Regions from separate parts of the Kistimonas scapharcae genome, predicted to be linked through region 2. Evidence: predicted binding sites of a transcription regulator. Region 2 holds the regulator's gene; each other region holds the start of a gene.
The links. Region 2 encodes FNR, which switches genes on or off when oxygen is low (the NO sensors DNR and NnrR bind a similar motif). Its sites were predicted from a motif close to TTGATNTANATCAA; they were not measured.
Positions count from the first base shown of each region.

Region 1 (7,202 bases), on a different contig from region 2:
CAACAACAAGGCCTGCCAGTAGTTTCTTTCTGAAATACATCAGAATTCCCCCAAAAATGAACGTACAGAGAGTTCGCCCGACCTTATTCCATGCAGTTCCTTCACCACGATGACAATTGTCAGGCGTGTATAGATCGCGGCACATTCTTGCAATTTCAGGGTGTTTTACATTGATATTCTGCAACAAATGTCGTGGCTGCTATTTTGAAACATGACCTGCATCAAGCAGCACGTCAGTTTTATAAAGAATGGAAATCAATGCCGAATCCGAGCCGGCAAAACGTATGACACCCTGACAATTAACTGGCCACCCCAAGGTAGGCTTTCAGTTCAGCAATCCCCTCGCCAGTCACTGAACTGATTTCAAAAAGGGTGTGGGCACCGGCCGCTTTCAGTATTTCCCGTGAGAAAGCGACATCGCCCCCATCACTATCAATCTTGGTGATAATGCCGATCGCCGGACGATTGAACATGCCGGTAAAGCAGGGAGGGTAATGGTTGTTTTTACGTGTGCAGTCGTGCACCAACCCGATAACATCGTAATCCACGGACGATGTCATCAGAGCTGAATAGAAGTGGCGGTTCTCAATGAATTCACCGGGTGTATCCAGCATGTACTGGCTGTATTCCATCGCCTGCGTCTTGCGATAGACCAGTTCCTGACCATAGAGCGCCTGGGTCAGTGTAGTCTTGCCCGATGACGTCGAGCCGATCAGCATCATCTTTTTCATCGGCATGCCATCAGGAACGGGTAATCTGGGCAGGCGAAAACTTCAGGATACCACCCAACAGATCCAGCACTGCCGTGAGTGCGGCTTCCACACTGCCAACATCACCACTGATCACCAGGCATCCGGAAAAGCGATCCAGGAAACCAATCTCAACACCTGCGGCTTTCGTCGCAACATCGGCGGCAATAATGGAACCTTCACTTGGCGTGATCGTCATGATACCGATGGCACTGACCGTCTCGGCATTCAGGCCAAGCTTGGTCACCAGGCCAGGCTGGGGATGGGCAATCAAATGGGCCAGGGTGACCTGTTTACCAGGTACATACTCCTGAATGATGCGTTCTTTCTCTTGCGACATAAGCTAAAAACACCTGCCGCATAAACGGCGAACAAAAACATAATACGTGCAAACTGAAACTCGTCGGCGATCACGCTGCCAGTGTCGATGGCGTCGGTGTCCGTTTGCAGCAGCGGCAGGGATGCCGCGGTAGCGCGGAGGGCTAAGGATAGCCCTTCAGCGCGGGCGGAAAACGGGCACCGATGCCATCGGCTCCCCCGATCCCGAAAAACCGGATCAGGGACGGATCAATCAGCCATTCTTCTGGCGAGCAATCTCTTCCCAGTTAGCGGGATAGACAACAAACAGGAAGCGTGCAAAATCTGGCGCGCTGAACTGGATCTTGGAACCCTTGGGAATGAAGATCACATCACCGGCATGACCGACCACTTCGCGGCCATCGATGATCACTTTCAGGGTACCTTCGATGATGTAATCAACTTCATCATACTCGAGGGTCCAGTCAAAGGTGGTCTTATCCATCTCCATCATACCGCAACCCAGACGTGGGCTTTCGGACAGTTCCAGCAGGTCGGTAATGAAAACCTTGTCACCCGGCTTGCCGGTATCGAATGGCTTGCACTTGACGGTAGCCGCCTTGACGACTGCAACACCGGACGCATCCACGTGCTTGTCGAATTCGGGCTTGGTGATCTGTTGTGCCATCTGCTCAGCGACAACCTTGCGGATGATTTGCTCGAGCATTTCAGCGTTGATCTGGGTCATGTCACACTCTCAGAACGGTTAAAAAGAAAGAAACAGAAAGCAGCTCAGGAGGTTGCCAACAGCTTGACCACGGTTGCCTGCACGATCTGAATCGTACGGCTGTCGGTGATAGCAAACTCTTTTTCAAGCATGTCGGCGATACGCTGGCGCAACGTGTCAGGCGTTTCCACCGGTGTTGGCGCCTGAGTTTCCGCCTGCGCGCCGTGCACCACGTGAATGCCATGAATCCGCGCGTAATCGACCGCGCCGGGGGTCATCAACATATCCCGCTCCAGCAGCAGTGTGTCTCCGGTCAGGAACCCGGTGATGTTGTTCCGGGTCACCAGTCGTTTACTCATCCACTGATCTCCATGTTGTCCACAATACCGACAATGGCAGCATCCACAGGACCTTCATGGATCATGGCCGCCTTACGTGCCGCACCGCCCCGGGCTACCAACACCATGTCACCGATCCCGGCGCCAACCGTATCAACAGCCACCATGGCACTCTTGGAATCCGCACCGTCGGAATTCACCAGGCTGACGATCATCAGCTTGAATCCGTTGAGGCCATCCAGTTTGCGGGTCGCCCAGATGTTGCCTGTTACCTTGCCTATCAGCACCTGCGATTCTCCTGCATCAATGCTCCGGATCGTCCGGATACCTGCCGTAAGGCGATGGGGAAAACCGGAAAATCGAAATGGTCGTAACAGTAATATGGGAAGGGGTTGGGTAGGTTGACACGCATCAAGTCGGCTAACGAGAATCGGTTAACTTAGATCAATAGCATCACAAGAATTCTGATTGCAGCACGGTGGCACGTTAATGAGCGGCTCCACTATGGGCGTTTTGTTGACGCTGCTCCAATACCGCTCGAACCACCTGCAAGCCATGCGTTTGATAGAAATTCTGCAGATACATCTGCCATACCTTATTGACAGAACCCAGTCTCTCCTCACAAAAACAAACGACCAGCAAATTCAACAGTGTCCTATTTTTTCTCTGCCAGGAACCAGACAACAGACTTCTGTTAACCAGCTCTGAACAGCAAGTACTGTCAGGCACGAATAACTCCAGCAATGCACCAGGATCGTGATTAATATAGAAATAGTCACCAAACATTAAGTAAGGCTTCCATGCAATTTTTAAACATGGACTTGCAACCATATTACAAACATCATAATTAACCGCTATATTAATCAATGGTTGACCTTCATATTCAAAAATCACTTCTTTGCAATTCAACATGATCTGACTATCAACAATGGTATATTCGTTAGTTTTTCGAACCAACAGACCCGCAACTGCCGAAGGTAACAGACACAACCTATCGAACAGTTCCTTCTGTACATCTTCATTATCTACAAGAAAATCAAAATCATTAACAAATAAAGCGAATGGTGATGAAAAAAAGGCGTTAATATCACATTTAAACAATCCCCTCACACAATATTCCACCAAAAGTGATGAACCATATAAGATGACTTTTCCATTCCCTCTCCTGGGATAATTAAAAACATATGATATATGACCAACTAACGCATCACAGACTGAATATCGACGTTCCAATGCCGCATCATAAAACCGGGCAATAGCAATATTTACCTTTTCCGTCTGCCTTTTTCTTCGTGAAGCATATAGCAAGATCTCAAACTTCTCTTTCAACTTACCGTCTGAAAAAACCTCTTTGAAAAATTCATATGCTTGACTAATTTTATAATTTTCTCCCGTTGCGTCACGATCAAATTCGGCTGACTCCAGTTTCCAGTGAAATGCCATCATGATCTGAGCAAAAAGTTCAAGCCATGAACACAGCATCAAATGCTTCCATTCCTGTAAAACAGATGCATTTCCCTGAAAGGTTGGTACGTATTGCGTAAGAGCAGCAGAAACCCACTGATAAAGATGATTAAGATGCCATATGGGCCATGCCTTAAGAGGTTGTTGCAGAGCCCCTAGAAAGCCCTCAAAAAAAGCATCAAACAGTGGGAAGTATACTTTGCAATCAACACTCTTATCACCTACATATCTAAGCACCTTTAGTACTATTTTTTCCTTATTCAAATCCTTATTGTAAATTGATGCGACTTCTACTAACTTACTGCGAGATAAATCTAATAGCCTTTCATAAGCACTCACAACCTTTACACAATCAATATTTGGCAGCTTTTCATTTATCTCAACGAGTGTACACAATATACTCCACAAATCATCAACGTTCGCATCATATAAATTTTTCGATAGAATCTTCGAAACAACGCAGTCAACATGATGAACACATAAGCGTTTTTCAAAGTACTCATGAGATTCATCCTTGATAAGCTTCAACAAAGAGGAAAGCACAGCATTGAAATCTATCACATCATATCCGCCAGCAACAACATCTGCATGTTGCAATAGCCGATCAAGGAATGCCTTTAAAAGCCGCATACCTATTTCATGAATCCCCTCATCTATCCCTTTCGATATACACCAGATCCCATCTCTCACTGCTCTTGCATCAAGAGAATCCATCAAAATATTCAAGTGCTGGATAATATCTTTTGCCATATCCATATATTGATTTCTTGAAAAGAAACCAAAAGGCTGCATAATCACAAGGGCTGTATAAAATCGCCCAAAAGAACGTCCAACCTCATTATCACTCGTATCTCCACCATAATCACTAATAAAACAGGATACGCCAGAAAAAAGCATTACAATGGCCCGTTTAACGATTTCTTTCTCTCTTTGCTGACTAAAAACACCTGATTTCTTTTCTTTTTTCAGGATATAAGCAAGATCGTATAAAAGGAACGATAATCTGCTGATAGTAAAACGATGTAAATTGCGTGCCATAACATCGATTAATCCAGCCATACCAGAATAAGCAAGAAATGATTGGTGCTGTATATTATTGCCGATAATCTCCCTGACTCTTTTAATCAAGGCCCCCCATAAAAACGCACTATGCTCTTCTGCATCCCAGTTGTTACTGATAGTTGCAGTAAACGCCTCCACCAGATCATTCAACTCAGCTAGAGACGTAGAAGCGGCTACACGGTCTAAAAAGGACTCATAACGCATCGGTTCCCGGGCAGGCGGCAGACCCGGCACCACTTCTGTTTGAACATGTGCAGTGACACCAATACTTCTGACTGTTGTCGGCCTAACAGCGCCCGTCAATTGAGCAGGCAAATGAGCCAACCACGGCCGGGGACTCTGCAATGCGCCTGCTGCATACCAAGCGCCATAAGCCCATCCCAATCGGGGGGAAACAACATGGGGCCGTGGCAATTGATCCCACCCCATCCCCCTTGCTCTTTGACGAGGGTAAAATCCAGGTCTTTGCATTGCTGACAAAAATCTCAAAATGATTAATCGGCTCTCACGTAAACCCATTGGCTTACGAAAGCACATAAATCACTAGACCCGTCATCAAGTCGTAAGTTCACGGTGAATAAATATGCCATTCGCCGGCTCGTGGGGTTTGTTAGTAAGAATGCTGCTGAGTCGAAACACAAGGTAAATAACCAAGACCCTACCACCGCTTAATTCTGTTATTGTATGCCGATAACAGCATACCCATGACGAAGACAGATGGTGGCATTAAACAATGAAAAAAGCATGGACATTCATAGTAGCCGCAGTAACAGTGCTGACATTATCCGCCTGTTCTATCACCACACCATTGGATCCGCACAATCCTTCCCCCAAGCTAACAGATTGCCCATCCACACCCAATTGCGTGTCTACGGACACAGACTCTGCCAGTCACCGTATCCAACCATTTAATCTGCTCATACCGGCTGATCAAGCCTGGCCACAAGTCGTCAACACAGTCTCAGGAATGCCCCGTACTGTTATCACCGTTGAGCGCCCCGGTTACCTGTATGCCAAAAGCTACAGCAAGATTTTTCAATTTTTGGATTATCTGGAAGTCCTGAGTATTCCAGAAGAAAACCGGCTGGCGGTACGCTCTTCTTCCATGCTGGGCATCTCTGACCTGGGCGTAAACGCCAGACGCACTGAAACACTGAGGAAGGCGCTTCAAGAGAAAGGAATCATCGAATAAAACACAGAGAGGTCTTGCGACCTCCCTGTCAGACACACTTACAAGGCAGGATAGGTATACGGCGCCTGAATGCCCAGAGGCAGACCCAGCGCCCAGTAACCCAGCAGGAAAATGGTCCAGGTCACTAGGAAGAACAGGGTGAACGGCATCATCATTGAAGCGACGGTACCGATACCGGTGTCCTTGATATAGCGCTGGCAATAAACGACAACCAACGGGAAGTAAGGCAGCATCGGCGTGATGATGTTGGAAGAAGAGTCACCGATACGGTAAGCCGCCTGGCTCAGCTCGGGAGAGATACCCAGACTCATCAGCATCGGTACGAAAATACTGCCGATCAGCGCCCATTTGGCAGAGGCGGAACCCACCAGCAGGTTCACCATGGCAGTCAGGAAGATAATACCGACAATCGTCGCCTGACCCGGCAGATTCATTGCCTGCAGGACTTCAGCACCGCTCAGCGCCAGCAGGATACCCAGGTTGGAATCTGCGAACGCCTTCAGGAACAGGGCACAGAAGAATGCCAGCACCATGTAGCTGCTCATGCCCGCCAGGGTCTTGCTCAGCGAACCCATGACGTCCTTGGAGCTTTTGAAGGTTCCGGCCAGCTTGCCATAGACAATACCCGGTACCAGGAACAGCAGGAAGATCAGCGGCACGATGGATTGCATCAGCGGTGCGCTGTAGCTGCTCAGGGAGCCGGACGCATCACGCAGGCTGGAAGATTCCGGCAGACTGGCTGCCGCCAGCAGCACAAGACCCGCTACCATGGACAGCGTGGCCCAGGTGAATGCCCGGCTTTCCTTTGCCGTCATCTCACTCATGTTGGGCGCTTCTTCAACATCATCGTCCAGCTTGAGTTTACCGAGGCGGGGCTCAATGATCTTTTCAGTCACATACCAGCCAAGACTGATAATCAACACGGCTGAGCACAGGGTGAAAAAGTAGTTGCTCAGTGGATTAACCACATAGTTCGGATCATAGATCTGGGCAGCAGACTGGGTGAAGCCCGCCAGCAACGGATCAATACTGGACGGTACAAAAGCCGCTGAGAATCCACCGGAAACACCGGCAAATGCGGCTGCAATACCCGCCAGCGGATGACGGCCGGCAGCATAGAAAATGATACCGCCGATAGGAATGACCAGTACGTAACCGGCATCTGAGGCCACATGACTGAAGATACCGATCGCGATCAGTACCGGCGTAAGAATCTTTGCCGGTGTAATACGCAGGATTTTCTTGATACTGGTATTGATGTAACCGGACTGTTCCGCCACACCGATACCCAGCATGGCAACCAGCACCATACCCAGGGGGGCAAAGGTCATGAAGGTCGTGACCATTGAGCTCAGGAACCCGGCCAGGTATTC
Region 1 is NZ_BAABFL010000134.1:19,714-26,915, forward strand. It holds gene ABD892_RS09375 (alkaline phosphatase) at 1-40, opposite strand, end outside; gene ABD892_RS09380 (EutP/PduV family microcompartment system protein) at 300-731, opposite strand; gene eutS (ethanolamine utilization microcompartment protein EutS) at 742-1,089, opposite strand; gene ABD892_RS09390 (cupin domain-containing protein) at 1,321-1,794, opposite strand; gene ABD892_RS09395 (hypothetical protein) at 1,839-2,132, opposite strand; gene ABD892_RS09400 (EutN/CcmL family microcompartment protein) at 2,129-2,398, opposite strand; gene ABD892_RS09405 (hypothetical protein) at 2,598-5,066, opposite strand; gene ABD892_RS09410 (DUF1499 domain-containing protein) at 5,371-5,829, shown strand; gene ABD892_RS09415 (AbgT family transporter) at 5,868-7,202, opposite strand, start outside.
Region 1: a site for FNR is predicted at 2,513-2,526, ahead of ABD892_RS09400 (EutN/CcmL family microcompartment protein). Genes of this name have one in related genera too.

Region 2 (7,202 bases):
CCTATCTGATTGAAAGGCCTGACGTGCGCCTGTTTGATTATGGTCGTGTGTCTGCGGAAGATCGTGTCAGTCTTGACCATTATCTGGCGTATCTGGCAGGTCTTGATCCCCGTGCCTACAACCGTCGAGAGCAGATGGCGTACTGGATTAACCTCTACAACGCCCTGACGGTTCGGCTAATTCTTGACCATTATCCCGTAAAGTCCATCCGAAAACTGGGTGAAGGTTTTTTCAGTTTTGATCCCTGGGATGACGACCTCATCACTGTCGCGGGGCAGCGGTTGACCCTGAATGATATCGAGCACCGCATTTTGCGTCCGATCTGGAAAGATAAACGGATTCATTACGCAGTGAACTGCGCCAGTATGGGATGTCCAGATCTGGCGGCCTCCGCTTACACCGGTAAAAATGTTGATATACAGCTTGAAAAGGCTGCCAGCCGATTTATCAATCAGGCTAAAGGTGTCAGGTTTGAGGGGGAAACGCTGTATCTTTCCAGGATTTATGACTGGTATGCGGTTGATTTCGGGGACTATCAGTCATTGATGGTGCATTTGCAGCAATATGCGGCAGCGAAATCCAATAATAAACTGGTGACCTTCAAGGGGCGCGTTCGTTACGACTATGACTGGGATCTTAATGATGCTGGTGATCAATAGTTCAATGTAAAAAAAAGGGGCGTCAATGCCCCTTTTTTCTTTTAAGCCGGTAGGTCCATAATGTTAACCGGTTTTATTATCGCGTCTTCAGTGTTCGTCTCTTCATCATTGTCCGCAGTAAACTGGAGCGGAAATGTTTCCCGGTCAAACGCTGTGTCGCCATCCTCGACAGGTGTGCCCCGTGGCACCAGTTTGCTGAAATCGTAGAGCCTGTTATCGGCAAGGTGAGAGGGCGCGACATTGGTCACTGCCCGGAACATGCTTTCAATCCGGCCGGGGAAGCGTTTATCCCATTCGGTCATCATGCCCTTGATGGTCTGGCGCTGGAGATTGGGCTGGGAGCCGCACAGGTTGCAGGGGATGATCGGAAATTCCTTCAGTTCGGCAAATCTGGCGATATCCTTTTCCCGGCAAAACGCGAGTGGGCGAATGACAATGTGCTTGCCGTCATCGCTGATAAGTTTGGGCGGCATGGCCTTGAGCTTGCCACCGTAGAACATGTTCAGGAACAGGGTTTCGAGGATGTCTTCCCGGTGGTGCCCCAGGGCAATCTTGGTGGCGCCGAGTTCGGTGGCGGTGCGGTACAGGATGCCCCGGCGCAGACGTGAGCAGAGTGCGCAGGTGGTTTTGCCTTCAGGAACCTTGTCCTTGACGATGCTGTACGTATCTTCTTCAATAATCCGGTATTCCACACCCAGACTGGCCAGGTATTCTGGCAGCACGTGCTCTGGGAAACCGGGCTGTTTCTGATCCAGGTTGACGGCGACCAGTTCAAACCTGACTGGGGCGTATTTCTGCAGGTTGAGCAGGATGTCGAGCATGGCATAGCTGTCTTTGCCGCCGGACAGGCAGCACATGATGCGGTCGCCATCCTCAATCATGTTGTAGGCAGCTATAGCCTGACCGGTCAGGCGGCGCAGGCGCTTCTGCAGCTTGTTGAAATTGACTTTTTCGCTTCGGGTCTCAATCTGCATACAGTCAGGATACTTGGTTATGTCTTTGGGCACACCGTGATGAACAGGAATGCCGTTCTCGTTAACCACAGTGATGAAAGTTCGCAGCATTATAAAGACCCGGGCGCAAATAATCAGGTATTCATGACCGCAAGCGTGCGCGGTTAATACATAGATTTTTCATGGCAGAAATGTCTCTGGAGATTTTCTGGCATGAAAGCCTGTGGCAGGATAGGGCTTTGCTAGACTATTTGGCTGATTGGATGGGGCGATGAGTCCGCAGTATTGATCATTCCGGCCATGATTCAGATCAACCGCGCTGACCGGTCCTCTGGCTAGAATAGGGCATGGGCGGGATCTTGTTAGCTACAGAGGGAGTCGAATGAATAAAGAATACGAAGTGTTTTGCCAGCGGCTGAAAACCCGGCAGGATGAGCTGGAGCGGCGTGTCGCCAACATTACCCGGGATGTGACCCGTAAGGCCAGTGCAGACTGGTCCGAGCAGGCCCAGGAGCGTGAAAATGACGAAGTACTGGATGCCTTGGGTAATGAGGCGGTGGCTGAATTGCGACTGATCCAGAAAGCGCTGGAGCGAATAGAGGAGGGCGATTACGGGCTTTGTACCGGGTGCGGCGGTGATATTCCAATGGCGCGCCTCGAAATCATGCCCTATACCGATCTCTGCGTGAAATGTGCGGAAAGCCAGGAATAAGCAGAGGCGGGCACTAGCTGGTGTCAGGCCGCGACTGTCTTGCCGAGGATAAGTTGGTTGTAGTGTTCGACAAACACTTCCGGTGAGTGACTGTTTTCGCTCTGGTAATGTTGTTGCCAGAGGGTAGCAAGCTGTTGTGGGTCATTGGCGACTGTCGGGTCGTCACACATTGGGGCGGCGCTCAGGTACACCATCCAGGCAATGGCGGTTGCATAGGAGAGGTTGGTGGCGAGTTCTGCGTGTGGGTGTAGCAGAAATTCCCGTTGGCTGGCCAGCCCCCTGACCTTGCTGGCCAGTTCGTGTTGATTGTAGAGAAAGGTGTCCCAGATTCTGCGATGGGTTGCCGGGCTGATCTGGTAAATGCCGAGTGAGGTATGATTGGCAAGGTGAAGGTGGGAGCCGAGCCCGGATTCGACGGCTGCTGTTCCCAGAAGCAGGTTTTCTGCTAATGGTGAGCGCATGTCGAGATGGTCTAACGTGGGTTGGACGACATACTCCCTGAATTCGTCTGCGCAGATTCCCATGGTCTTCAGGCTTCCCTGCCTTAAAGGTTCTATAAACGGGGAATCGGCGGTAATGCCAATAGCTTGATCAATAGCTGCAAAGGCTGAAGCTGGGGATGCCTTCCGAGTCGAGGCGTTTAGACCCGCCTAGTGCTGGAAGGTCAATGATGGCAGTGGCTTCGACAGGTTCAGCGCCCAGTCGGCGGCACAGTTTGGCTGCGGCGCAAAGGGTTCCGCCGGTAGCAATCAGGTCATCGGCTAACAGCAGGCGATCGCCCTTTTTCAGTGCGTCTGTGTGCACTTCGAGGGCGGCAGAGCCGTACTCCAGTGCATACTCTTCGCGAATCACATCATAGGGCAGTTTGCCAGGCTTTCTAAAAATGACCAGTGGCAGTCCCAGTTTGCAGGCCAGTGGAGAGCCAACCAGAAAGCCGCGAGCGTCCAGTGCGCCGATATGGGTGATATCCCTCTCGCGATAGCGCTCGGCCAGGGTGTTGATGATCATTTCTGTCCCTTTCGGGGACTGGAATAGCGGCGTGATATCGCGAAATGTCACGCCGGGTTCAGGCCAGTTAGGTATGGCCCGAATCAGGGAGTGGAGCAGTTGCTGGTCAAAAACCATCAGAGCGTGAGTCCTGCGCTGCGTTACTGAATGTTGACAATGTCCTGGTGTTCAACAAGCTTGCCACCGGCCAGGGCGCACAACTCCATGGCGTTGGTGATCTCAATCTCTTTGCCGTTGGCGTTGATCAGGCCGTTTTTCTGGAAACGGGTGAACACACGGCTGACGGTTTCGACCGCCAGACCCAAGTAGTTGCCCATTTCATTGCGGGACATCGACAGGCGGAAAGATTGTGATGAAAAGCCACGACGACGGAACCGGCTGGCCAGGTTGATCAGGAATGTGGCGATCCGTTCGTCCGCGTTTTTCTTCGACAGCAGCAGTTTCATCTGCTGATCTTCGCGAATTTTACGACACATGACGCGCATCAGTTGACGACGCAGCTCCGGATAGTCGTCGGAGAGCTTTTCCAGACGATCAAACGGGATCTCGCAGACCATCGTGGTTTCAATCGCTTGGGCAGACACCGGATAAGCTTCTGTATCGAGACCGCTCAGTCCCACCAGTTCACTGGGCAGGTAAAAGCCCGTGATCTGTTCTTCACCTTCGTTGGTGGCCGTGTAGGTTTTCAGTGCGCCGGAGCGTACTGCATAGACACTGTGAAAAGGATCGCCTTCAAGGAACAGGTGCTCGCCTTTTTTCAGCGGACGTCCTCGCTTGATGATCCTGTCGAGTTCATCAATATCTTCAATTTTAAGCGCCAGTGGCAGGCAGAGCTGACTCAGGCTGCAGTCTCTGCAGGCCACATGAGTCACTTGCCGCACATTCAGCTTGGACACCATACAGAAGAACCCCTGTGAACCGGTGGGTGTAAAAGTCGTTGCGGCCGTATTGTAGGGGATTCTCCTGACAAGTTTAAGACTGTGAGGATACGTATCTGAATGTTTCATGAAAAAAAGCCGGTTTCAATGTCAGAAAAAGGCGTGAAACCGGCGTTCTTTCAGGGCTTAAGGCGAGAGGGCTAGATAACCCGTGAGAAGCGCTGGACTTCTGCCACCTGCTGATAGACGTCGAACTGCATGCAGATATTGCGTATCAACAGTCTGCCGCGGGGTTCGACGACAATGCTTTGGCTGTCCATCCGGATCAGTCCATCGGCAGCCATGGTGCTCAGTTTCTTGAGGGCATCTGCGAAATAGTCTTGGAAGTGAATGCCGAACGTTTCTTCAATGGGTTTGATATCCAGTCGGAAGTGACAAATCAACTGATTGATAACGGCACTGCGGATACGGTCATCCTCATTCATCAATAAACCGCGACGAATGGCCAGTTTGCCGTTATTGACCCGGCTGGCGTATTCCTCCATGTTTGCGTGGTTCTGTGCGTAAACGTTGCCAACGCGGCTGATCGAAGAAACGCCCATGCCAATGAGGTCGCACTGGCTGTGTGTCGTGTATCCCTGGAAATTTCTGTGCAGGGTGCCTCCTTCCTGGGCAAGAGCCAGATCGTCATCGGGCAGGGCAAAGTGATCCATACCGATATACACATAACCGGCATCCAGCAGGCGCGTGATCGTGTTTTCAAGAATAGTCAGTTTTTCCTGTGGACTGGGCAGGTCTTCGCTGTTGATGCGCCGCTGAGGCATGAAGCGGTTGGGCATGTGAGCATAGTTGAAGACAGACAGTCGATCAGGGCGAATTTCAATCACTTTATCAACGGTTTCCATGAAGCTGGCGCAGCTCTGGAAGGGCAGACCATAGATGAGGTCGATGTTAATGGACTTAAATGTCAGTGCTCGGGCAGCATCAATAACATCGCGGGTTTCTTCTTCACTCTGAACCCGGTTGACAGCCTGCTGCACGGTGGGGTTGAAATCCTGCACGCCGATACTGATCCGGTTGAAACCGAGCGAGCGCAGGTGGCCAATGGTGCTCCAGTCCGCCTCCCGGGGGTCAAGTTCTATGGAGTAATCGCCAAAATCACCGCTGACCAGGTTGAAGTGTTTGGCGGTTTTATCCATCAGCGCCTGCATCTGGGTCGGGTTCAGGAAGGTTGGCGTGCCGCCGCCCCAGTGAAGTTGTTCAACGGTCTGGTTGTGTCCCATCAGGGCAGACTGCATTTCAATTTCATGGAACAGTGTCTGCAGATAGGGCTCAGCATGTTCGCGGCGTTTGGTGACGACCTTGTTGCAACCGCAGTAGTAGCAGACCCGGGCGCAAAACGGAATGTGGAAGTAGAGTGACAGTGGGCGCCGGGCGGTGGCGCTGTCGGCAGCAGCAGCATGGTAGGCAGCAACACCGAAGTTGTCCGAAAACTGCAGCGCAGTCGGATAGGATGTGTAGCGAGGTCCCGTCTGATCGTAACGTTTGATCAGCTCAAGATCCCATATCAGTTCGGTTGCCATGCTCTTTACCCTGATCTTGTAATGGTATCCGGCCCTATCCTCTGGTTGTCGTATAGAATAGGCGTGTGATTGACGGTTGCCGGTTATTTTGCGCAGCCATATTGCACAAAATACTGATTGACAATTTTAGTCGGATGCTGAAATTTCGAGTTGATATGTATCAAGAAGGCATCAAATAATGTTTCGTTAGTGCGAGTGAAGGGCGGAAAAAAACCTGTTAGATGCCTTTTATTCATGCAAATAACATCTTTTTCCATAGTTTACGGTTGGATGAGTAGTATCGTCTATGAGGGAAAACCTGTGAGAGTAAAGCTGCAATAGTCAGATTAATCAAATAGTTAACTGCTACGCTTGTGTGACAGGGTATCTTCATGCCACTTGCTCGAAGTGGCATTCGCACTGATTTTGTTCATTAGAGCGTCTAAGGGTAATTGTTTATGCATCAATTCATTGCTGGCTTACCCAAAGCTGAGCTGCATGTCCACCTTGAAGGGACGCTGGAGCCTGAGCATTGTCTTGCATTAGCGCAGCGGAACGGTATTTCCCTTGAGCACAAAACGCCGGAATCGTTAATTCGATCCTATGACTTCTGTGATTTATCCTCTTTCCTCAAAGTGTATTATTCGGGAATACGCGTCCTCGTCACAGAACAGGATTTTTTTGAGCTGGCATTCCGCTATTTTCAACGGGCGGCTTCCGATGGGGTTGTTTATGTTGAGGTGTTTTTTGATCCGCAAGCCCACACTATGCGCGGTATTCCTTTTGATGTGATTATTCAGGGTATTCACCGAGCACAATGTGAAGCACGAACGGCATTAGGCTTGGAATCCAACCTGATCATGTGTTTTCTCCGAGATCAGAGCGCAGAAAGTGCCTCAGAGCATCTGACGATGAGCATGCCATTTAATGATTGGATTGTGGGTGTCGGATTGGATTCGGATGAAAAAAATAACCCACCATCGAAATTTGCAAAGGTCTTTTCGGATGCGCGTGATCAGGGCTACCAGTTAACGATGCACTGTGATGTCAATCAGGTGAATACCCTCGACCATATCCGGGAATGCCTGGATCTGATCAAGGTTGATCGTATTGATCATGGATTAAACTGCCTGGAAGATGATCAACTTTGCAGTGCACTCGTTGAACGCGGAATTGGTTTGACGATTTGCCCGGTCTCAAACCGGTTTGTCGTGCAATCATTGACCAGTGATGCAATCAGAAGCCTGTTGCAGAAAGGGGTAAAGGTTACAGTGAATTCTGATGATCCTGCCTATTTTCGTGCATATATTAATGAGAATTTAATGGCCCTGATTGATGAAGGTGGTTTTACAAAAGAAGACATCAAGCGGTTAATGACGAATGCTTTTGAGATTGCGTGGTTGCCAGGCAGACTTAAAGCCAAGTATCTA
Region 2 is NZ_BAABFL010000124.1:25,571-32,772, reverse strand. It holds gene ABD892_RS08080 (DUF547 domain-containing protein) at 1-659, shown strand, start outside; gene ttcA (tRNA 2-thiocytidine(32) synthetase TtcA) at 701-1,633, opposite strand; gene ABD892_RS08070 (TraR/DksA family transcriptional regulator) at 1,995-2,324, shown strand; gene ABD892_RS08065 (hypothetical protein) at 2,348-2,848, opposite strand; gene ABD892_RS08060 (adenine phosphoribosyltransferase) at 2,916-3,449, opposite strand; gene fnr (fumarate/nitrate reduction transcriptional regulator Fnr) at 3,473-4,231, opposite strand; gene hemN (oxygen-independent coproporphyrinogen III oxidase) at 4,411-5,793, opposite strand; gene add (adenosine deaminase) at 6,231-7,202, shown strand, end outside.

Region 3 (7,202 bases), on a different contig from region 2:
AGTAATCCTTTAGAGTCCGTTATGAATTCTCTTAAGTCACTCGCAAATGCAATGCTACATTGGCGAGATAGCCTGATCTCATCAACCGAACTTGAAGTAACGGGACAGTTACCCGATTCACATCAGCTTATTCATGAATTAGAAAACAGCGAAATGTTTAAAAAGAGGCAAAAACACCTCCCCTCCGAGGATGAAATGAACGTAACGATGGAAGCAGTACCCGTTGTTTATGAGGGTGACGGTGAACCATTATGTGATGAAAACAACAACCTGCCACCTGCATCCGTTGATACAGCCAAGCCAATATTACCGGACATCACTCATCAGCCTCCGCCACTCATACCACAAGACATGCCACCACCGCCACCGCCACCGCCACCAGATTGGCCGCAATCATCTAAAAACAAGAGTCAACCTGTGTCATCGCCTCCGAAACGTTATGCCGCCAATGTGACAGATGATCATGCCAATGCCATGAAGTCGTTGAATGACGACTTTGCAAAATTCGACAGACAAAAATTACGAAAAACAGAAACCAACTCTAAGGAACAGATACAACAGAGAAAAGAGGCTATACAAAACGCGGATGATGCAGACCCTATGGATAAAACGTTAGATGAAATACGGTCTTTTAATAAGTCATCCATGAAACATGTAGAAACCAACTCATCTGAACATATAGCGGATCGTGAAAAAGTAGCGTCCAAAACGCCTTGGGAAAAACACTTGGATTCCATTCGTTCTTTCAAGCCGGAGACACTAAAGTCAACACAAAAAAAGGATAACGACAAATAACCTGTTCCCGGCTGGGAAACTGACCTATCCAGCGACTTAGGGAAAATGACACAAGAAAACTCTCTGCGTATACTGGCTGCGCCTGTTGACCACAACGATCATGACAACAAAGCGGTGCAGACCATGAGTGTTTTCAAATCCCATATTGCCGCCATGAGCGCCTATTCCCCTCCACTGGAAGGTCGCGATCCGGAGCAGCATTTACTGCTGGATTTCAATGAACGCACCCTGCCCGTCAGCCCGCAGGTTCGTCAGGCACTGCTGGATTACCTTAACAATGACCGGCTGCAGATGTATCCCAATTATGGCGAACTGACCGAACGTATCGCGGACTATAACGGCATCAGCAGCAACCAGGTCATGATCACCAATGGTTCCGACCAGGGCATCGACCTGATCATCCGCGCCAGCTGCCGTGAAGGGGATGAAGCCATTATTCCCGGTCCGTCGTTCGCGATGTATTACCAGTGCGCAAAAGTCGAAAACCTCAAAATCGCTGAGCCACAGTACACCCGTGAGGAAGAATTTCCCGCACAGGCCGTCCTGGATGCCATCACTCCGGCTACCCGCCTGATTGTGATTGCCAACCCTAACAATCCATCCGGCACCGCTGTCAGTCGTGAAACCATCATCGAGATCGCCAAAACGGCACCTGAGGCCGCCATTCTGGTCGATGAATGCTACTTCGAATATACCCAAAGCACAGTCAGTGATCTGGTCAATGACTATCCCAACCTGCTGGTCACCCGCACGTTTTCCAAGACCTGGGGGTTACCATCGATCCGGCTGGGTTATGTGATCAGCTCCCCCGATAACATTAACGCCCTGCTCAATGTCCGCGGCCCCTACGACGTCAACCAGTTTGCCGTTGTCGCAGCGACTGCGGCGCTGGCACATCCGGAATACACCGAAGACTACGTCAGGGAAGTCATGACCGTCTCCAAACCGCTGTTTGAAGCGTTTCTTGTGAATAAGCAGATTGATTTCTGGCCCAGCGCCGCCAACTACCTCTGGACGTTCCCGGACGATCCCGACGCCATCAACCGTCACCTGCAGGCGAACAACATTCTCGTGCGTCCCAAGGCGGATCAGCAGGGTCGCCTGGGTCTTCGTATCACCCTGGGAAACAAAGCGCAGACAGAGCGCCTCATCCAGGTGCTGGACGAGGTCATCCCCACCCCTTAACGGTGTTCGGCCAGCAGCATTTCCAGCTTTTGCATGAATTTGCTGTTGCCGGGTACCGGATCATCCGGAAACACCGCCGCCTGATGACCGCGGCGGTTCACCAGGCACACTGACATGCCCGCAGGACCGGCCAGACCGGTGAGTGTCTGAAAGTGCTCGTGGTCACTGCCGGTGGGCAGCTTCAGGAGTGGGAAAGAAACGTTAGTCACCACCTGAACCGTTTCCGGCTGGATGCCCACCACAGTGAAATGACGTAAACGATACCGCAGGAACATCTGCTCCAGGGCCTCCAGCTGCTCCTGAACAGCCTCAGGTTCCAGCAACGTCATCAGGATGACATGGCCTTTGAAATGGTCCCGAAGAGTCAGTGGTTCATTGTTTGAAGAGAGTCTGAAAGCATGATCCAGAATAGGCGACTGGCCACTGCCAGCGTGTGTGGTCATCATAACAATCCCTGTTACTGCGCGGAGACAACGCCGGTCCCGTCCTGAACCGGCACACCTTCTGAAAAGTATACTCAGCGCAGTAGCAGGCGGTTATAACCATTCACAATCACGCCTGCGGGTATACTACGGTTAGCGATGAAAAATCCGGTCCAGCCAGGAACGCTTCTCGTAGCTGGCCTTGACACCACGGGACAGGAAAAACGGCACATAATCCCGGTCATCTTCCAGGATATGGCGGGTCAGCCAGGATTTCAGGAAGTGGAGCAGTTCAAAGCTGATATGCTTGCCATTACCCACTTTTCCCCGGAGTTCATATACCTGTTCAATCAGTTGTTCATGGTGTTGCTTGTGCTCTTCATAGCCGGGGTAATCCAGCACCCGCATCAGGCTTTCTTCTACGGAGAAATGAATCCGGGTGTATTCCACCAGCCGATCAAGGATGCCAATGGCTGCATCACTCCCATGATGCTCGGTAATGGCCCGGTGTAGCTCGTTGAGCAGATCCACCAGCACCCTGTGCTGCTCATCGATCTCCTGGATACCGACGCTGAGAGAGTCATTCCAGGGTATCAGCACATTGCTCCCTTTATTTTCTGTCCGATGACCGTCTGCAACGGCATTTTCCATGGCTAACCTCGCTATTATGCCGAACGTGCCGCTTTTAAAGGCCTGTGGCTATGCGACCATCCGGTGTGTTGTGTTTATTGGCAGGTAACCGGTACTTTAGAGACAAATCCGCCGAACAAACATTGACATGGGTCAACATTCAGAGAAAGACCACGTGCTCCTGCCATAATGTGTCGCGATCACACGCGAACTGACAACAACACAATAACGGAGACCCTATGCAACACGATCCCGCCACCGAAACCAGCCTGCTGAAGCTGTTGGGGAACCACCGCTCCATCCGAAAGTTCACAGACCAACCGATCACTGAACAGCAGCTGCAGGGAATCATCCAGGCAGGACAAGCCGCTGCCACCTCCAGTTTCGTTCAGGCGCGCAGCGTGATTCGTGTACGCAACCCCGATGCCAGGGAACAGCTGGTGACGTTATCCGGTGGCCAGCCCTATGTGGCGTCTGCCGCCGAATTTCTGGTGTTTTGTGCCGATCTCCGCCGGGCGGAACAATGCTGTGAACGCCACAATATGACGATGCCGCTCGGCATGACCGAAGCGTTTATCATCGCAACCGTGGATGTCGCCCTGATGGCACAGAACTGCGTCATCGCCGCCGAGTCCATGGGACTGGGCGCCTGTTACATCGGCGGTATTCGCAATAACCCACGTGAGGTCAGCGGCCTGCTGCAGCTACCGCAACAGGTCTATCCCGTCTTTGGACTCTGCCTGGGTTACCCGGATCAGCATCCCGAAATAAAACCCCGGCTGCCTGCTGATGTTACTTTGAAAGAAGATGTCTGGTCCGATGATGACCCCGGGACACTGGAAGCCTATGACGACACCATTCGCAACTATTACCAGACCCGAACCGGCGGGAATAAAACGATCAGCTGGAGTGAGCAGGTCAGTGGATTGATGTCAGAGAAAACCCGCCCTCATATGCGAGCGTTCCTGAAAGAACAGGGCTTTGAAATGAAGTAGTGTGAGGCCTCAGGAAAAACCGCTGTTCAGGCCCAGCAGCATACCGATCACAAATCCGATGACCGCCAGGAACGCACTGCCGATGGTCAGACTGAGCACCACCATTTTCAGGTGGTCTTCCCGTTCCCGGCGGTTCCATTGTTTAAGGCAAAGCATGCGGTCATCATCCAGCTCGGTGGATAAACCACAACGCCGGCAGGTTACCTGCCATAACAGGCTGCCGGATACCGGAACATCCACAAACTCGGCTTCGGACTGACAGCAGGGGCACTTACGCAGTATTTCCATGTTACACCGACCTACCGATACCCTGAGACGCCAACCAGACGCATCAGGAAGACAAAGACCTGTCTTGTTTTATCGGCAGCCGATGACTGAATTGGAGTGGGAAACGGGGGTCAGGCGGTACGGATATTTGACGATTCCCGGGACGAATCATCACCGTTTTCCTGCGTGTTGGCTGAACGCCTTCTCAAACCGCTGAAAGAGAAGAAATGGGCGTTTTTTTTGTCCTGCTTTGAGTTGTCGTTTTGTTCAACGTGCTTCGTATCTTTTCTTTTCATATTCGACCTCATGGTACCTGATCACAATCATTCGCTGGTTATATGACAGTTATGGGTCAGGCAAAGTTCCCGTGACGGAATAACCCCATCATTTACAAGCGAAATAGTGATATCGGCAGAGGTCGATCATTATTGAGAATGAATAGCATAACCGCCCTAACCCCTGGGCGGTTATTTGAAATGTTCAATGACTTAAAACAGCGGCTCAACCATTAAGGTTGCTGACGGGTTGCTGCGATCACAATCTCACGCACACACACGTTTTGTGGCTGGTTATAGGCGTAGCTGATAGCACCAGCAATATCTTCCGGTGCAATGGCGCCGCCGATGCTGTCTTTCCAGGATTCATAGCCCGCCTTGATGTCATCACTGGTGGTATGCCCAAGTAATTCAGTTTCCACCGCACCGGGGGCAATGGTGATCACACGAACATTGTCGTCAGCCACTTCTTCCCGGATATTTTCACCCATCGCGTGCACCGCAAACTTGGTACCGCAATAAGCCGCATGATTGGGAAACGTCTTGCGGCCTGCAATAGAACTGATGTTGATGACGGTACCTGCTTTTCGCTCCCGCATACCCGCCAACACCAGATGGACACCATTCAACAAACCGAGCACATTCACATCAAACATGCGCTGCCATTCTACCGGATCCTGAGTATCCACATGTCCCAGCAGCATCACACCCGCATTGTTGATCAGGCAATCCACCGGACCAAACTGTGCCTCGGCTTCTTCCAGTGCATGGCGAAAACGTTCGCGATCCATCACATCCACCTGACGGCACAGGGTATTCGGCAAACCCAGACGTTCCAGTCTCTCAATCCTGCGCGCCAGCAACAAAAGAGAATACCCTTCAGCAGAGAGTTTGCGTGCAGTAGCTTCGCCAATACCGGAGCTGGCACCGGTAATTACAACCAGTGGTTTTTTCATAATGCTTTCCATTAAAAAAGAGCGTTTGCACACATCAGACGCTGTGCAGTAATGAGCGGCACTATAGGTATTCAAACCCTGAAGATAAAATTGTCATTTCTGAGGCTTACCATAAGCCAGACCTATGGATAGGCAGACACCTCTGTTTCCACCAAAACCCTACAGCTGTAGGCGCCTTCATTGTTACTGCTGCCGGGTCGGTGCAAGTACCACTTCCCGAATACAGACATTCTGCGGTTGCTGATAGGCATACCAGATCGCTTCAGCGGTATCCTCTGAACGAATGCCGCCGCCAATCTCCTTTTTCCAGTCCTTATATTCTTGCCGGATTTCATCGCTGGTCGTGTGGTCCAGGATTTCCGTTTCCACAATGCCCGGCGCAATGGTCACAACCCGGACATTATCATCCGCCACCTCTTCACGAATGCCTTCGCTGATGGCGTGTACAGCAAACTTGGTGCCACAATACCCTGCATGATTCACAAAGGTCTTGCGCCCTGCCACTGAACTGATATTAATCAACGTCCCCGACTTCCTGCGCCGCATGCCAGCCAACACAAGGTGTATGCCGTTCAGCAATCCCTGTACATTGATATCGAACATCAGCTGCCATTCCTGCGGATCCTGAGTATCCATTCGTCCCAGACGCAGGATGCCTGCATTATTGACCAGGCAATCCGTCGGCCCGTATTGTTCTTCCGCCTCCTCTAGCGCCGCCCTGAACGCGATCCGATCAGTGACATCGACCTGCCGACACAGAGAATTGGGCAACCCCAGCGACTCCATACGTTCCAGACGACGTGCCAGCAATAGAAGGGGGTAGCCTTCCTGCGAAAATTTACGCGCCGCAGCCTCGCCAATACCGGAACTGGCGCCGGTGATAACCACCAGGGGTTTAGTCATTAATTCACCTATTAAAACCCGGGAAAGATACAAAAACGTATATTTTGGCCGTAGAACTATAGACGCTGCCCCTGTAACTGCTACTCTATGCGGCCTTATTCACCAACACCTCATTAGACCTATGGATCTTCGCCTGTTGCGCTGCTTTGTTGCGGTGTATGAAGAAAAATCCATCACCGCTGCGGCCGGACGCCTGTTTCATTCCCAGCCAGCCATTTCCAGCGCCATTAAATCACTGGAGGAAACGCTGGGTACGGCGTTATTCCTGCGACACAAGAAAGGGGTGGATCTGACCGATGAGGCGCACTACCTCTATCCACTGGCGCTGCGCCTGTTGTCTGACGCTGATCGTCTACCAGGCCTGTTCCAGCAACGAAAACAACACTTGCCTTTCAAGCTGGCTACCTATCCTGACCTGAGCCAGTTATCACTGGCCCGGGTTTTGGCCAACCTGCAAGACGACAACCCTGAACTACTGCTGGAACTGGTCGATCCTGCCAGCACACCGGATGCCAGCATTACGCTGGATTGTCAGAAAGGCGAAGATGAGATATTCCTGCCACTCTGGGAGGAGGATTATGTCCTGTGCATGCGCCCTGAACACCCACTGGCCCAACGGCAATCCATTGAGCCCCGTGAACTGCATCAATACCGCTTTATTGAGTGCCCACCCTGTGAAGCCCACCAGCAAACCCTGGGGCTGCTGGCCTGCAATGGACTGAGCGTGAACCTGGTCGCCAAGGCGGAATGCAAGACACAGGTCATGCACCTGGT
Region 3 is NZ_BAABFL010000455.1:28,108-35,309, forward strand. It holds gene ABD892_RS20365 (hypothetical protein) at 1-795, shown strand, start outside; gene ABD892_RS20370 (pyridoxal phosphate-dependent aminotransferase) at 841-1,980, shown strand; gene ABD892_RS20375 (hypothetical protein) at 1,977-2,426, opposite strand; gene ABD892_RS20380 (bacteriohemerythrin) at 2,556-3,053, opposite strand; gene nfsA (oxygen-insensitive NADPH nitroreductase) at 3,272-4,027, shown strand; gene ABD892_RS20390 (Lar family restriction alleviation protein) at 4,037-4,315, opposite strand; gene ABD892_RS20395 (hypothetical protein) at 4,426-4,590, opposite strand; gene ABD892_RS20400 (SDR family oxidoreductase) at 4,803-5,525, opposite strand; gene ABD892_RS20405 (SDR family oxidoreductase) at 5,709-6,428, opposite strand; gene ABD892_RS20410 (LysR family transcriptional regulator) at 6,550-7,202, shown strand, end outside.
Region 3: a site for FNR is predicted at 3,176-3,189, ahead of ABD892_RS20380 (bacteriohemerythrin). Genes of this name have one in related genera too.